Regions from separate parts of the Paenibacillus sp. FSL P2-0173 genome, predicted to be linked through region 4. Evidence: predicted binding sites of a transcription regulator. Region 4 holds the regulator's gene; each other region holds the start of a gene.
What was found. Region 4 encodes Rex, which represses fermentation and respiration genes when NADH is low (regulators of the CRP and FNR family bind a similar motif). Its sites were predicted from a motif close to TTGTGAAATATTTCACAA; they were not measured.
Positions count from the first base shown of each region.

Region 1: a site for Rex is predicted at 1,981-1,998, ahead of adhE (bifunctional acetaldehyde-CoA/alcohol dehydrogenase). Genes of this name have one in related genera too.
Region 2: a site for Rex is predicted at 2,824-2,841, ahead of lpdD (prenylated flavin chaperone LpdD). Genes of this name have one in related genera too.
Region 3: a site for Rex is predicted at 2,652-2,669, ahead of MKX30_RS23385 (phosphoketolase family protein). Genes of this name have one in related genera too.

Region 1 covers NZ_JBBOYK010000001.1:880,623-884,982, reverse strand. The annotation lists partial or broken gene MKX30_RS03900 (DODA-type extradiol aromatic ring-opening family dioxygenase) at 193-959, shown strand; gene MKX30_RS03895 (Crp/Fnr family transcriptional regulator) at 1,099-1,815, opposite strand; gene adhE (bifunctional acetaldehyde-CoA/alcohol dehydrogenase) at 2,074-4,360, shown strand, end outside.
Region 2 covers NZ_JBBOYK010000001.1:1,666,489-1,670,848, forward strand. The annotation lists gene fabV (enoyl-ACP reductase FabV) at 1-189, shown strand, start outside; gene MKX30_RS07335 (DUF1540 domain-containing protein) at 488-640, shown strand; gene MKX30_RS07340 (hypothetical protein) at 789-1,034, opposite strand; gene MKX30_RS07345 (DUF4190 domain-containing protein) at 1,128-1,502, opposite strand; gene MKX30_RS07350 (hypothetical protein) at 1,726-2,313, shown strand; gene lpdD (prenylated flavin chaperone LpdD) at 2,326-2,673, opposite strand; gene MKX30_RS07360 (S8 family serine peptidase) at 2,979-4,360, opposite strand, start outside.
Region 3 covers NZ_JBBOYK010000005.1:44,585-48,944, reverse strand. The annotation lists gene MKX30_RS23385 (phosphoketolase family protein) at 149-2,533, opposite strand; gene MKX30_RS23380 (GntR family transcriptional regulator) at 2,828-3,550, opposite strand; gene MKX30_RS23375 (glycosyltransferase family 2 protein) at 3,903-4,360, shown strand, end outside.
Region 4 covers NZ_JBBOYK010000001.1:719,432-723,791, reverse strand. The annotation lists gene dinG (ATP-dependent DNA helicase DinG) at 1-883, shown strand, start outside; gene MKX30_RS03070 (redox-sensing transcriptional repressor Rex) at 928-1,581, shown strand; gene MKX30_RS03065 (amidohydrolase) at 1,568-2,869, shown strand; gene MKX30_RS03060 (cell wall elongation regulator TseB-like domain-containing protein) at 2,907-3,431, shown strand; gene MKX30_RS03055 (hypothetical protein) at 3,974-4,360, shown strand, end outside.

The DNA of each region.
Region 1 (4,360 bases), 160 kb from region 4:
TAGTGAAATTTTAAATTTATTAGTTATATATTACTATGACCTTATACCTATATCAATCTTTATTTATGGAATCTCTGATCTTTAAGTGTATGTTGAAATCTGTGTTGACATTACTTTGTTACTTATGTATTATTACTTACATAAAGTTACTTAATGAATAAAATAAACCATTACTGATAAGGGGATCTTTATATGATGCCATCTTTATTTTTGGCCACGGCTCACCGGTGCTTGCTATTGAACAGACGGACTATACTTCATTTTTAGAGCAACTAGGGAAAAGCATTCGCCCTAAAGCGGTTGTTATCTTTACTGCTCATTGGGAAGCGCAAACGTTGACGATCAGTTCGATGGATGACGTGTACGATACCATTTATGATTTTGGCGGTTTCCCACCGGAACTGTACATGGTGAAATATCCAGCACATGGTTCTGTGGAACTGGCCAATAAGCTGGAAAAATTATATGAACAAAAGGGCATTGACGTACAAACTGACCGGGTGAGGGGACTGGATCATGGATCCTGGACATTGTTGCATCGTATGTATCCTGAGGCAGACATTCCGGTAGTTCAGATCTCAGTAAATCCATATCTTTCGCCCAAAGCACAATATGCCATTGGTGAAGTGCTGCGTGGACTGGGAGAACAAGATATTCTGGTCATTGGCAGTGGAGTGACTGTTCATAATCTGCGTATCGTCAAATGGGGGGAAACGAAAACAGAACCTTGGGCTATAGATTTTGATGATTGGATTATTGAAAAAGTGCAAAGTAGAGATATAGAGGCTTTGGATCACTATGAAAGCGAAGCACCGTATGCTCGCCAGGCCGTACCAAGAGCAGAGCACTTTGTACCGTTGTTTATTGCAATGGGGAGTGGCAATCCTGCAAACAAAGCCAAGGTCATCCATAGAAGCTATGAGATGGGGAATTTAAGTTATCTATGCTTACAGTTTTAAAAAGTGTGTTGCCAGAAGAAGGACTATTGTTAAAATGCTTCGCAACTGCTTCTGTATAAGTAGAGGAGTGGAAATAAATTAGGGAGTGTTATAAGCTATAATGGCTTATAACACTCCCTTTTACGTAAAAAACGATTTATTATATGCGGCAAATCTCACGAGGGCACAATTCACAATGACATACGCCTTGCAGCATTTCCAAATCCTTGACAACAATCATGCCATTATCATATTCAACTGCATTTTTCTTACGTAGATCACTAAGCATCCGGTTTACGCTTTCCCGAGTCGCACCGATCATATTTGATAAGTCAGTATGAGTAATTTTTTTATGAATCAGGATATGTTCGCCGTGAGGCTCACCATAGGTATTGCATAGACGGATGAGTGTTGAACATAAAGCGCCAGGCTTGCCGTACATCATCAAATCGCGGAACTTAGTCTGAGTAATGCGATGATGCGAACCCATCCATTTCATAAAGTCAATCGCAAAATCACAATGCTGGCAAATAAGTAGCTCCAGATCTGTATGATCGATTACGCCAATATCACTGTCTTCCAGAACCTCAGCAGAAAAGGAATGCTTAGTACCGAAAAATGGATCGGCTTGACCAACAAGATCGCCGCTTTGATACATATATAGAATAAGTTCCTTACCCTCATCCGTTGTTTTGGTTACTTTCACGCGTCCGCGCTTAATATAAAACAGCTTATCCGCTGTATCTCCTTCCCAGAACAGATGCGAGCTTTCTGGCATAACTCGATCTTTCATCATCACTTGCAACCGGTTGAAGCTGGCCTCCGAGAAGCAACAGGTGTTGCCGCGGGCTTCCATTACATTTGTAGTGTTTCTCATCGTCCATTTCCCCTTTGTATCCTATGTTTTTTATCTGCAACTTGATCAATTCAAATTCATTATATACCTGCGCAATGCGTTTTTGGGGCAAGAAGAGGGGGTAAAAGTGGCAGAATTCCAAACTTTGTGATTTAATTCACTTCATAAAATAAAATTTTAAATAGATTGTGAAAAAAATCACAATATATCTTGAAAAGCTGTGTTACGATCAGTGCGTGAACAAGAGATAGTACACGAGATAACAGGAGGATGAGGGAAATGGCTGTTAAAAACGAGGTTATCCAAAAAGAGCAAAGCGCAGAGCAGTATATTCAAACGCTGATTGACCGGGGGAACCGGGCACAGCAAGCTTTCATGAGTATGAATCAGGAACAGATTGACGAAATCGTACAAGCTATGGCACTCGCAGGGATGGATAAACACATGTACCTGGCGAAGTTGGCTGTTGAAGAAACAGGACGCGGTGTGTACGAGGACAAAATCACCAAAAACATGTTTGCAACAGAATATGTCTATCATAGTATCAAAAATGAAAAAACCGTCGGTGTCATTGAAGACAATGATTTTGACAGTTTTCAAAAGATAGCAGAGCCAGTCGGCATTATCATGGGGATCACTCCAGTGACAAACCCGACTTCGACTACGATGTTCAAAGCGTTGATTGCCATTAAAACACGTAACCCAATCATTTTCGGTTTCCATCCATCTGCTCAATCGTGTAGTGCGGAAGCAGCCCGCGTCTTGCTCGAAGCAGCCGTCAAACATGGTGCTCCAGCTGATTGTATTCAATGGATTGAAGCTCCATCGATGGATAAGACAAATTCACTCATGAATCACCCGGATGTGGCTCTGATTCTGGCAACTGGTGGATCAGGCATGGTTAAGGCGGCATATAGCTGCGGTAAACCTGCTCTGGGTGTAGGCCCAGGTAACGTGCCTTGCTTTATTGAAAAAACAGCAGACATCAAGCAGGCCGTGAACGATCTTATCCTCTCTAAATCTTTTGACAACGGTATGATTTGTGCTTCCGAGCAAGCGGTTATTATCGAAGAGCCAATCTTCGAACAAGTGAAAAAATTGATGATCGCTAACGGCTGCTATTTTGTAAATAAAGAAGAAGCAGCTAAGCTCACTCAAGGAGCTATGAATGTCGAGAAATGTGCAGTGAACCCAGCAATCGTCGGGCAGTCTGCTGTGAAAATTGCTGAAATGAGTGGTATCACAGTACCAGCAGGAACTAAAATTTTGGTCGCTGAGATTGAAGGGGTAGGAACAAAATTCCCATTGTCTGCGGAAAAATTGAGTCCTGTATTGGCTTGCTATAAAGTAAAAAATGCGGAACAAGGTATTCAACGCGCTGCTGAAGTCGTGGAATTCGGGGGCATGGGCCACTCGTCCGCTATTCATTCGAACGATGAGGACGTTATCGCCCGCTTCGCAAACCGTCTGCAAACAGGACGTATCATTGTAAATGCACCTTCCACACATGGTGCGATTGGCGACATTTACAACACCAATCTTCCTTCGTTGACACTCGGTTGCGGTTCGTACGGTCGTAACTCGACTTCGTCGAACGTATCGGCAGTCAATTTGATTAATGTGAAAAGGGTGGCGAAACGGACGGTGAATATGCAATGGTTCAAAGTACCTTCCAAAATCTATTTTGAAAAAAATTCGACACAGTATCTTGCTAAAATGCCTGATATCACACGTGTAGCCATTATCACGGACCCTATGATGGTAAAACTGGGATATGTGGATCGTGTTATTCATTATCTGCATCAACGCCAAACACCGGTAGCTATCGAAGTGTTCTCTGAAGTAGAGCCAGATCCATCGACAGTTACGGTAGAACGTGGTACAGAAATGATGAGACGTTTCCAACCGGATTGCATCATCGCACTGGGCGGCGGTTCGCCAATGGATGCGGCTAAAGGCATGTGGATGTTCTATGAATATCCAGATACTGATTTCAATAACTTAAAACAAAAATTCATGGATATCCGTAAACGGATTTACAAGTACCCACGTCTGGGCCAAAAAGCACAATTTGTAGCTATCCCTACAACCTCGGGTACAGGTTCCGAAGTTACATCGTTTGCAGTAATTACGGACAAAAACCTGGGTAACACGAAGTACCCGCTGGCTGACTATGAGTTGACTCCTGATGTGGCAATTATTGACCCAGTGTTTGTATATTCGCTGCCTAAAACAGCTGTAGCGGACACAGGTATGGACGTTCTGACACATGCTATCGAGGCTTACGTGTCCGTAATGGCTAATGATTACACAGATGGTCTGGCAATTAAAGCCATTCAATTGGTATTCCAATACCTAGAACAATCGGCTCTGATCGGTGATAAGCTGGCTCGTGAAAAAATGCATAATGCTTCCACACTTGCTGGTATGGCGTTTGCTAATGCATTCTTGGGTATTAACCACAGTCTTGCACATAAATGGGGTGGACAATACCATACAGCGCATGGCCGCACGAATGCCATTTTGCTGCCGCACGTTATTCGCTATAATGCGAAAAAACCGACAA
Region 2 (4,360 bases), 950 kb from region 4:
GAACTGCGCGAAGACGTACAGGCAGAGGTTGAGAAGATATGGGAGGCGCTGACGACCAACAATATCTACGAATTGTCAGATCTTGAAGGATATCGTCACGAATTTTTCCAACTGTTCGGCTTTGAGTTTGAGGGCGTAGACTATGATGCTGACATCGATCCCATCGTAAATATTCCTAACGTGCGCTAAGTCTTTTCATATCGTCATTATGTCAGAAAAACAAAAAAAGCTGTTCTCCAGCAGAGAAACATTTCGTTCTGCATGGAGGACAGCTTTTGTTTTTTAATTAAAAGGGACACTTGTGTCCGCTTCGAACTGCAAAAAGAAGCAAACATTGCAATTTTAAAATTCATTTGATATTGTACAAGTAGGCATAGCAAAGTCCCTCTTCCTAACAAGAGGGTAAACACAGTTGGACAAGTCCTACCTTGACTGACCGTGATACTATTTGCTCAGCCCACCACATCCATATAAGGAGGTGTACAACATGGCAAAAGACGTTCTGTGTGAAGTCAATTCATGTACGCACTGGGCCCAAGAGAATAAATGTAGTGCTAGCTCCATTTACATCGTAAGCAACAGACCTGAAGACACTCACAAATCCGAAGAAACAGACTGCAAAACCTTCGAAGCCAAGTAAATCTTTGATTTCAAGCCTAGTTTTATAATGAAGGAGCCCATGCCCGGGTTCCTTCTTTCTTATGATATTCTAACAAGAATGATAATTATTATCAAGTCCTTTTTCAGTACAGAAAAACGCTATTCGCTTGTATACAATCATTTCTCTGCTACTTTATAAATCCAAGCCTAAAAGGACACTGCTGTTCTCGATAAAGACAAAAAAAAGAAGCGTCGCTCTGAACGATTCGCTTCTTGTGCTTGATCTTCTGTAATTGTTCTTGCTTGGTCGGCTTCATTCGTATGTGCTGTGAAATCTCGCCATAATGGTCATTCGTTTTGCGGCTTTGTGCCGCGCAATAGATTCCAGCGCGTTTTGCCTTGCTCAACGCTTTTTGTGTTTGAGTACGTGCCATATGGCTTCACTCTCCTTCATTGGACTCCTTTTATCATAGCATCCAATCGTCAAGTCGTGAATGGTTTGTCTGACTCAAGCATTCTTCAATTGATTAAATGTCTGAAAAAATATCCGGATCGCCACTGGAGGCCGCTACAATAAAAACAATAACTATAAAAATGATGATCAGTGTATAAATCAGTGTACCGATAATACTACATACCAATCCAGCAATGGCCATACCTCTGCCTTGCTCGCCATGACGGTTAATTTCCTTCAAGGAAAGACTGGACAAAATAATACCCACAATTCCGATAATCAACCCGATATAGGGAATGACAACAGATAAAATCCCGAGCACCATCGAGGCAACAGCTTTACTATTCGTAGGTGGAACTACTGGGGGCGGGTTAAATGGGGCGTTATAATCGTTCGTCTCCTCCTGAAAAGGATCGGAAGATCGAGGCTCCTTGTACAAATCACTCATCTGTTAAATTCAACTCCAATACGAAAAATAGCAATTATATAAGTTCTAGGGTACCACAATCTTACAAATCAGGACAGTACTTATTTCGAATTTTTAAATTAGAACGTTAAAAAGAAGAAACCTAGCGATATTAGCACTTTTTGAGGTAACCGGGCATACAGTATTGTACCTGTTACAGATCAATTGCGCTCCATGAGAGCATCCTACCAAGGAGGTCGGAGCTATGCTATATCGTGCAACATCCCGCAGAAAGGGCTCGCCTCACAAACGTTTAAATGCAAACACACTTAGGATAATTTCCACTGCCATGCTGCCATTTTACAAAGCTATTGCAACTCGCCGTGCGTTTGCAGTTCAATGGTCACGAGCTGTCGTTCAGGGCAACTTGGATCGGATGAAATCCCTTCTCTGCTCAGTAGCGCCATTTGCCGCCAAACAAGGCTTAGGCACGAATGGCATCGGCTACTTTATTTCCTTTTTAGCTCATCCACCGATGCTCTATTATACGAATGGAACGACGATTCCACCGGGGACTGTGCAGTTTACGTTTGAGCCGAGAGTTCATCGCGCCATTGCAAAAGCCGTTTTTCCGCTGTATCGCGAATTGGCACGCAATCCATGTTTTGCTTCTGCCTTTGCCAAAGCGATCAACAGACAAGACCAGCGTGCAGTTCATGTCATGATCCGTAGTTTGATTCCATCCTCTGCGCTGAAATCCGTACAAATTGAGGATGATGGCTTTGCATTGCTATTTAAGTATCCCTTTAGTAAGTACCCATATCGCAATCTGCTCTTTCGGGAGTTCACTTAAAAAGGTATGCTACTAGCGTGCTTGCTTGAGTTCTCCAATGAGCTCTTTCCCCAGTTGTATAGCCATATCTGTCAGCACCCGGATTTCGTCCTTGGTTGCATGATCTAAATGTGCCCCGCAGCAAATGGCAAAATTGCCTGCAAACTCTTTTCGCAAGCGAACTGCAATTTCTTCGGTAATATAAAACTCCTTGTGATTTTGCAATTGCACAGTTTGAATCGGCTCGAGTCTGGCCCCTGCTGTAATCGTTCCCAAATGAGGCTGATCACCGCCTGAAATGAGTACAATGATATCTTCCCCCATAAAATAGGCATCCAGCTCTAGACGGATACGTCCGCTTTCTTTTTGCAAATGAATCAATAGGATCCTCTCCTGCTAAAAAATATTATTCAGGATTTTGCAAAATTCGATTCCAGTCGCTCCAAAGTGCAATATATAGACGAACTAGACCATTTCGATCTATATATCGTTTATTGAAAATCGCTTATTAGATTTTTGCAAAATCCTCTATTGTGAAACGATTCACTTTATAGAGTTCTACTCATTGTACCGCTTCTTGAACGGTTCGACAATTTAAAAATGGCCCACAGCAGCCTCTATAAACCGTGGCTTGCTGTGGGCCTTCATTGTTATTCTAAAAGAAGCATTTCCTTTCCTACTGGCTGCTAACGGATCGTGATCGTATGCACAGTCTTACCACTTGCGCCGTCATTATCCGTCACCGTTAGCTCTACGGTATACGTTCCAGCTGTGGTGAATTTATGCTTCACCTTGGAACCGACCGCCGTATCGCCATCGCCAAAATTCCAGCTGTAACTAACGATCTCACCGTCTACATCACGGGAAGCTTTGGCGTTAAATTGTACATTTTTGTTCTTCTTAGCTGATTCATTAGCCTGAATAATGGCTACCGGCTTCTCATTGGATGGATTCGGATCAGGGTTCTGTCCTCCACCATTGGCTACATACAATCTTCCCGGTGCCTCCGTCTCCACTTCATTTCCCGCTGCATCCCTTACCCGGATCACGATGACTCCGCCTTCCAGATTCAGAGAAGATGAAGTGAAATAAGTACCTTCATAGTGGCCTGACGAAGTTTCATTTAATGGAATATCGTTGCGGCCCAAAGTGGACAGGTTGAAAGGCAGCTCCACATGGAAGGACGCCTCCAAACCGGATGCACTGTCAAAGGATACTCGTACCGGCTGCCCTGGAGTAATACGCACATCCTCAGCAGGGCTAATGTTTTCAAGCTTCGGCAGAGCTGTATCGACATACACCGAGCGCGTAACACTTGTTTCGTTTTCGGCAAGATCCTTGGCCGTCACCGTAATTTGATTTTCACCTTCGTTGATAAGCAACCGCTTGTTAAAGCTGCCGTCACTTCCAAATTCAGCGGGCTCACCATTAATCGTCAATTCGGTGAGGAACTCGTCATACACGGTACCGACTACACTGACTACACCCGCGTTTGTACGGGCCCCTTCATCAGGTGAAGTCAGGATCAGACCCGGTTTAGTCTGATCGAGTGTCACAACCACCGTTTCGGAACGATCCGTTAATTTGCCGTATACCGCTGCTTGAACACTTAGCGGATTAGCTCCTGGTTGAAGATCAACCGACAAACTGAAGTGGCGATCCTTCACTTTCGTTGTGCCAGCCAGCTCCTTACCGTTAAAGAGCTGAATATCGGCTCCTTCTGCCGGGGAAGTTCCTGTTACGGTAATCGACTCTTCCTGCGTATACGTAGCCTTCGTAGGAGTCGTAATCGTTGGAGCATTCACCGGATATCTGACGATAGCCCGGATCATGTAATTCCCTTCCTCCTCAGGTGATTGGCTCCATGCGCCGCTTACACCTTGCCAGCTGCGAAGTGCATTCGGGCCACTCTCATCTGTAGCAAGACCCGGCGACTGTGTGCCTACAGCAGACTGTGTATATACGATGTAGAAGTCACCTTGAACCGTCACCGGCTCTGGAAGCTGCACCGTCGTCCATTGTGACTCGTCCCGCACGGCAGTCCCGTCGAATGGACCAGCCAATAATC
Region 3 (4,360 bases), on a different contig from region 4:
GTGTGCTAAATCAAAAAGCGCCTGATCCCCATTGAAATCATACTTGAAGTCAAAGGGGTCAGGCACTTGTATACCACTACCAGATCATATATTCCACTTCATGCTTGATGGCTTGGTTGTCCAACATAAAGTTGAAGTGTCTGTGTTTTTATTTCAAGCCTTTCCATACCCAGTTCTCTACCTCTGGTAAATCAATACCCTCTTCGCGAATGAATTGATGATGTTTCTTAACCGTAGCATCCATTTCATCCACAATGTTGGTATACTTCTCAGCGTCAGGTAAGCTTAGAACAGCTTCCTTCACTAGATCGAAGCGATCCATCTGATTCAATACGCGCATATCAAATGGTGTCGTAATATCGCCATTCTCACGGTAACCATGTACATGCAAGTTATGGTTGTGACGATCAAAGAACAGATCTTTGATCAGACCTTCGTAACCATGGAAAGCGAAAACAACTGGCTTGTCTTTTGTGAAAAAATGATCAAACTCGGCGTCGGATAATCCACGCGGGTCTAGTTTTTGACTTCTCAGTTTCAGCAAATCTACCACGTTGATGTACCGAATCTTCAAGTCAGGCAGTTTTTCATGCAAAATGGAAATCGCAGCTAAACTTTCAATAGTTGGCTCTGTACCAGCAGAAGCAATGACAAGGTCAGGTTCCCCACCTTGATCTGTACTTGCCCAATCAATAATCTTCAACCCTTTGTCCACCAATTCTTTCGCTTCATCAGCACTAAACCATTGTGGACGTGGGTGTTTAGACGAAACAATCAAATTGATCTTTTGACGGTCATTTAAAATGGTGTCGAAAACAGCCAACAATGAATTGGCATCCGCTGGCAGATACTCCCGAATAAATTCTGGTTTTTTATCAGCCAAATGACCTAACAAACCTGGATCTTGGTGTGTATACCCATTATGATCCTGTTGGAACACTGTTGAGGTTGCTACGACATTCAATGATGGGATATCTGCACGCCATCCTTGATCCGTTGCTTTACGCAGCCACTTAAAGTGTTGGGTGATCATCGAGTCAACCACACGCAGGAAGGCTTCGTAACTTGCAAAGAAACCATGACGACCTGTTAATACATAACCTTCCAGCAATCCTTCAGCTTGGTGTTCGGATAATTGAGAATCAATTACGCGGCCATAGGATGATAAGAATTCATCATTAGGTTCAATAATTTGGTCCATCCATTGGCGTTTGGTTACTTCAAAAACAGGAGCCAAGCGGTTAGACATCGTTTCATCCGGTCCGAAGATTCTGAAATTACGATTTTCTTCATTTAAAAGAACCACATCTTTAACGTATTTCCCTAAAACCGACATATCTTGCGCAATCACTTTACCAGGTACGGAATTATCCAGCGCATAGTTACGGAAATCCGGTAATTTCAAGTCTTTAATGAGGTTACCCGCATTCGCAGCAGGGTTCATTCCCATACGTTTATCGCCTGTAGGCAGGATTTCAGCAAGCTCAGAGTTTAAACGACCGTTTTCGTCGAACAATTCCTCTGGTCTATAGCTATTCAGCCATTCTAACAAAGCAGGTGCGTGTTGCATATTTTTTTGATCAACCGGAATTGGAACCTGATGGGCACGGAATGAATTTTCATTCGGCACGTTGTCCCATTCCTTCGGACCTGTCCAGCCTTTAGGTGAACGGAATACAATCATCGGCCACGCCGGACGAGTAAGGTCATTATTTTCACGCGCATTCTTCTGAATAGCTTCAATCTTCTCGATGGCTGTATCCAATACTTTCGCCATTTCTGGATGCATGTGATCCGGATTTTCACCTTCAACAAAGAACGGCTCCCAACCCAAACCTTTAAAGTATGAGGTCAATTCTTCTTTCGATTGACGAGACATAATCGTTGGGTTACTAATCTTAAAGCCATTCAAGTGCAAGATTGGCAGCACTGCACCATCCGTGATGGGGTTGATAAATCGGTTAGAGAACCACGAAGCGGCTAATGGGCCCGTTTCAGCTTCGCCATCACCAATAACAACAGCCGAAATCAGATCAGGATTATCCAGAATGGCACCTACACCATGAGAAAGGGAGTAACCTAATTCTCCACCTTCATGGATAGATCCAGGTGTTTCAGGAGCAGCATGTGAAGCAATACCGCCAGGGAAAGAGAATTGCTTGAACAATTTCTTCATACCTGGGATATCTTGCGTAATTTGTGGATAGATTTCAGTGTAACTACCATCCAGATAAGAATTTGAAACCATAACCTGGCCGCCGTGACCAGGACCTTCAATGTAAAGCATGCTCAAATCATATTTATTAATAACACGATTTAGATGTGCATAAATAAAGTTTTGACCCGGAATTGTGCCCCAGTGTCCAATAGGCTTAACCTTCACATCTGAATCTTTTAAAGGCTCTCTCAACAAAGGATTATCTTTTAAATAAAGCTGACCTACTGAAATGTAGTTCGTTGCACGCCAATATGCATCAAGTTTTTCCAAATATGTTTTAGATGAATAATCTGCTAACACGGGTGATAATGACATTGTGTCCACTCCCTAAGTAGTTTTGTTTGTAATTTATTTCCGGAAATTTCATCTACATGTACATCATAACGCTACCCCAATTTAATTCAACCTTTTTCACAAGTGATACGGTCCAATTTTGTGAAATTTTGAACATACTATGAAATATAAATTAAAAAGACAGTAAAAAAGCTCTTACATTAAAATATATAGAAGTATAAACCAATAAAATTTGTAATAAACGAGGTAATTGCAGGCTTCAATCCTTTTTTCAAAACCATAAAAAAAAGACCGGAGAATTCTCCAGTCTTATCATTAGTGAACCGATACAAAGGTATTAAATTTCAAATATTTGTAATGAAATCGCATATGAGAAAACTCAAATGGCGTACCGTTATCTAAAAAGAACACACCTTCCATAATACCTACAGGCTCATTTTCATTTAAATGTAGCAGCTTTTGATCATTCTCTTGAGACGGTTCTGCAAAAATGGATAAAAAAGATTTGGTGACGGCCAAGTTCCGCGAGTCTTCCAAATAATTAAAAATGGACCCCTCGATAATTGTCTGATTTAAATTCTGGACAATTTTAATGGGGATATAGCCCGTTTCAATCATAAAAGGATCATCATCAAACAGACGTAAGCGAACAATTTTGTAAACAAAATCATGAGTCTCCAAGAACAAATCGCGCTGTAACTCTTCTGTTGGCGGAATGACCTCAAAACTCAATACTTTGATCTTAGGCTTTTTACCATGCATTTGAAAATTATCAGTGACCCCTAGATTAGAGCCTTCGTAGTTAAAGATAGATTCATTTCTTATGTATAATGGATTAATAAATGTCCCGGAACCTTGTTTTTTGAAAATAATTCCGACATTCTCCATTTTAGTCAGAGCACGTTTAATTGAACTACGACTAACCTGGTACGTCTCACTAAGACTACGTTCATCTGGCAATCTCATATCCGCAAACTTTCCCGCAAAAATTTTCATCTTGAGATCGTCAATAATTTGCTTATAGACAAATTGTGTCATAAAGTACTCCTCTTTCAGGTCTTCTATAACTCTATATAGTTTACCATAACTTGCCCATTTCATCTCATGTTTGTTTCTGTTTGCTGAGCGGGCTTTCAGCGGATAGGAAGCGCCGTCGCTTTTACTTTACATCTCTATGCATAATACCATGATTACACATATATAACACCACTGAACGTACCTGCAAAACAGCAGAAAATACAGAACCCCCACCTTAGCATCAGTAATAAGACCAAGCCTGTTTCGAACCTTGAGGGATGTTTGACTAGACCAGGCTAAAATCCTTGAATACATTGTTATTATTCATCTTGTTCAAACGTTTTCTAATAAGAATGGTGGGGGGGAGATCATATTGGCTATCCGCTACAGCGTCATCATTCCAACCTATAATCGAGCCCAGCAATTGTTGCTCACACTCGCTTCATTTGAGACACAAACCTATCCAAAGCAACTATTCGAAGTCATTGTAGCTGATGACGGTTCTACAGACGGAACGAAAGAAATGGTCGAAGGCTTCAAAGCATCCTATCCTCTTATCTATGTGTCACATCAGGAACAACGCGGTCGATCTGCCGTTCGAAATTTGGGACTGCGCCGTGCAAAAGGGCTATACATCATCTTCTGCGACGCTGACTTTGTAGTATTACCGGAATTCATTAGGATCGTGAGCCGTTATCACCGTAAATATCCCAAGTCTGTGCTCTCAGGCATTCCTCACTCATGGGACGATGCTTTTACCCATTATTACCCTGACTTTTCTCCTGAAGAAAAAGAACAATGTCGCAACATACTTACGCAGTCCAACTTATG
Region 4 (4,360 bases):
TAAATCATTGCAATTTTATGCGGTGCCCGTCGATGTGAGCCGCCAGTTGAAAGAAATGTTTTTTGACAAAAAAAGAAGCATTATTCTGACGTCTGCTACCTTATCGGTAGATAAGTCGTTTCAGTACATGATCGATCAGCTCGGCTTGCAGGAGGCCGCAGATCAAGAGCGGCTGATGACTTCGCAGCTCCCGTCACCCTTTAATTACAGGGATCAGGTGTTGCTGGTCATTCCACGGGATTTCCCAAGCGTGAAGGGCAGTGTAGGAGATGCACACTTTGTAGATATGCTCGTTAGCTCTCTAGGAGCGACTGCTCAGGCGACGCGGGGGAGAATGCTCGTTCTGTTTACTTCCTATCGGATGCTCCGGCAAGTGTATGAGCCGCTCAAAGAGGCCTTAGCATCCAGCGAAATTACTGTGCTGGGACAAGGTGTGGACAGTGGGAGTCGCAGCAAGCTAACCCGCCGTTTTCAGGAAGCCAAAGCTTCTGTATTGCTGGGAACCAGCAGCTTCTGGGAAGGCGTCGATATTCCAGGAAAGGCTCTGACTTGTCTGGCCATTGTTCGCTTGCCGTTTCAACCGCCGAATCACCCGTTGCTGGAGGCAAAAAGCGAGCTGCTTCAGCAGCAGAAGAAGAATCCATTTATGAAGCTGTCTGTACCACAAGCGGTCATTCGCTTCAAACAGGGATTTGGTCGGTTAGTACGTACAGCGAGCGACCACGGGGTCGTTATCGTTTACGATACGCGTGTGATCGAATCCTATTACGGAAAGCACTTTTTGTACTCGTTACCGGGACCAAAAATGGAGCATATGCCATCGGAGCAAATGGTGCCCCGCATCGCCGAATGGCTCCAATCCGCCCCGGAGACAGAGGCATAACGGACGGACACTAAGTATGTTCGTTACAATTAGGGGGAGCAAGTATGAAATCAGATAAAATTTCAGAGGCTGTCGTACGGAGGTTACCCGTATATTTACGTTATCTGAATGCACTTCACAAACGGGAGGTGGCTACGGTCTCTTCTCAAGAGTTGGGACAGAGGCTAGATTTGAACCCGGCCCAAATCCGTAAAGATCTCGCCTATTTTGGAGATTTTGGTCGGAAGGGTATCGGTTATGATGTTTCTTATCTAATTGAGAAAATACGCCATATCCTGAAAATCGACCAGCAAATTAATGTCGTATTGGTCGGTGCGGGTAATCTGGGGCAAGCCCTTTCGAATTATAACGCTTATTTAAAAGACAATATGAAGATTGTCGCAGTATTTGATGCGTTTCCGGATAAGGTAGGGACCAAGATCAATACATTGGTCGTTCAACCGATGGATGAACTGGAAGCGACTGTGAAAGAAAAAAACATTCGAATCGGGATTATTACCGTACCTGATTTTGAAGCACAGCACGTGGCTGACAGGCTTATTGAGAGCGGAATTGGAGCGATCCTGAACTTTGCACCGACTACTCTCAAGGCACCGGCCAACATTCGGATTCATGCCACAGACTTTACAACTGATTTGCTTAGCCTCGCTTATTATTTGGAGGACGGAAAGGAAGAAACACAATATGACAGTGAATAAATGGATGATTAAAAACGGCTCTTTTGCCGTAAATGGATCAGAAGCTGGGGTAGTCCATGGTTTTATGATTGTGGAGGATAGCCGTATTACTTATATTGGCGAAACTTTGCCTGCGGGTGAGGAAGAGACGGAAGCGATCGATGGTAAGGGGCTATTGTTTTTACCTGGTCTGATTAATACTCATGGTCATGCGGCGATGTCTCTGCTGCGTGGGCATGGAGATGACTTGGCACTTCAAGTATGGCTTCAGGAGAAAATGTGGCCTATGGAAGCCAAGTTTACATCTACGGACGTGTACTGGGGTACGTCCTTGTCTGTGCTGGAAATGCTGAAAGGTGGAACAACGACCTTCCTGGACATGTACGATCATATGGATGAGGTGGCTCGTGTAGCTGAAGAGTCAGGTATTCGTGCAAGTCTGATGCGTGGAGCAATTGGACTATGCTCGGAAGAAGAACAGCGAATCAAGCTGGCTGAGGCCGTGACTTTTGCGCGTAACTGGCATGGTAAAGCAGACGGGCGTATTACAACGATGATGTCTCCGCACGCGCCATACACATGTCCACCTGCGTTTATTGAAAAATTCGTACAAGCAGCGCATGATCTGGACTTGCCACTGCATACGCACATGTCTGAGACGATCGCCGAAGTGGAGCAAAACGTACGCGACTACGGTTTGCGTCCAGTTGCACATTTGGATAAGCTTGGCTTTTTCTCCCGTCCTTCGCTTATTGCCCATGGCGTTCATTTGAACGACGAAGAAATAGCTTTACTGGCTGAACGTGGTGTAGCGGTTTCGCACAATCCGGGTAGCAACTTGAAGCTGGCAAGTGGTGTGGCAAGAGTGCCTGAATTGCTGCGTGCAGGGGTTACTGTTTCTCTCGGAACGGATGGTCCTGCCAGCAATAATAACCTGGATATGTTCGAGGAAATGCGTCTGGCGGCACTTATTCACAAGGGTGTATCCGGTGACCCTACGGCAGTTCCTGCAAGTGAAGCGCTGCGTCTGGCAACAGAATACGGTGCAAAGTCGATTGGTTTAAAAGAAGTAGGAGCGTTGGCAGCGGGCAACAAGGCTGACTTTATCGCGTTGGATCTGAATCAGGCACATTTCTTGCCGCGTACAGATCTTATTTCCCATGCGGTATACTCTGCAAGCGCCAAGGACGTGGCTCATGTGTGGGTAGACGGTCGCCAGGTTGTGAAAAACGGCGAATGCCTGACTATGGACGAGGAACGTATCAAACATGAGGCACAAGCCGCCTTTGAAGGGCTGCTGTCGCGCTAATTTAGGTGTCACATCCCCTTAGAGAGGAAGCACAGGTTTGAAAAATAAGAAAAAATGGATAGCGGTCGCCATTTTGGCCGTGATACTGATCCTGGTCAGCATTTTCTGGTATTATTCCTATGTTACTCAAGACCAGGTGGCTGAGAAAAATGCCGCTATCATTAAGGCCAAGCAATCAGCTGGTCTGGTTAGCACGACTCAAACATGGAAGTCTGTGTGGGATCAGGTATATTGGGTGGTTCAGGGGAAAAATGCACAGAATGAAAATATAATGGTGTGGGTTCCTTTTCAAAAAGTGGAAGGACAACCTAACGTACCTGCCGCAGATAATAGCGGTGTTCACACCGAGTTGCTGAAGAACGGAGTCGATGAGCAAAAAATGACGGCAATAATTCAGCAGCAGCTTCCAGGTGCAAAAATTGTAAGGCTTCAGCCGAGTGTGTTCAATGGCGAATATGTGTGGCAGTTGTTTTACGATGATGGAAGTCATCATTACTACACCTTTTATCGTTTCTCAGATGGGGTAGCGACGGGTGTGAAATATACTTTGCCCAATAACTGAGCTGGTGTGAGGATTGGCAAATGTGGAATGAATGACTAGTAAATGATTAAAAGCTCAAGAAAAAGACGTAAATACGACAAAATTCGTATTTACGTCTTTTAGTTTTGCTATGCCGTAAAGCTGGCTGAAAGCCAGTGAAGCATCTTTACCTATCCATCTTCTCTCCTAGGTCAAATTCATCTTTGTGGCGGGCAATAGCGGAGTGGAGGATTTGAATCTGGAGAAGCGGAGCGTTCGCCTTTGCCGCCGGATTTTCCCCATAAGAATCTAATCGAAAAAATCCGGTGGCAACAGCGATCGTAAGATCAAATCCTACACGCAGCGTCTCGCCTCCACCATAACCAAAGATTTTGCCTCATCACAACTCCTCCACACATTGCCTTCGATATTAGATATACGTTATGATATACTATATTTTATAAGTGATAGACAAAAATGATAGAAAAAAGAATTGCTGATCACTATAAGATCATGCAATTTGGTTGTTTGTTGACATTCGTCCCGTTTCTTCTGGGTTTTACATTTTGAGAGGAGGATGTTGTTTGAAATTGCGTGCAGTTCCTATCGTTGTGGCGGCAGTTTTGGCAGCTTTGCTGCTATTTGGGGGATGGTTCATTTACCGTCAGGTTACAATGCAAAGTCCTCTGGAAAAACTGGTATCTCAATATCCAGGCGTGACAAGCGCTCAAATAGATATTAAACAGGATCAGGTTGTATTGAAACTAGATCTCAAACCGCAGGCGGATGTGGCCAGATTGGTCGATGTGGTTAAGCAAAAAGGACAATCCATCATTGGCAGCCGCACCATTAAGTTGGATATCGCAGATCGTTCCAATTCAGCACTGAATCAATGGTGGTCTGAGGCTATGTTTCCTGTGGCCGAAGCGATGGAAAATAAAAAGTATACTCAAATTTCATCTACAGTTGAG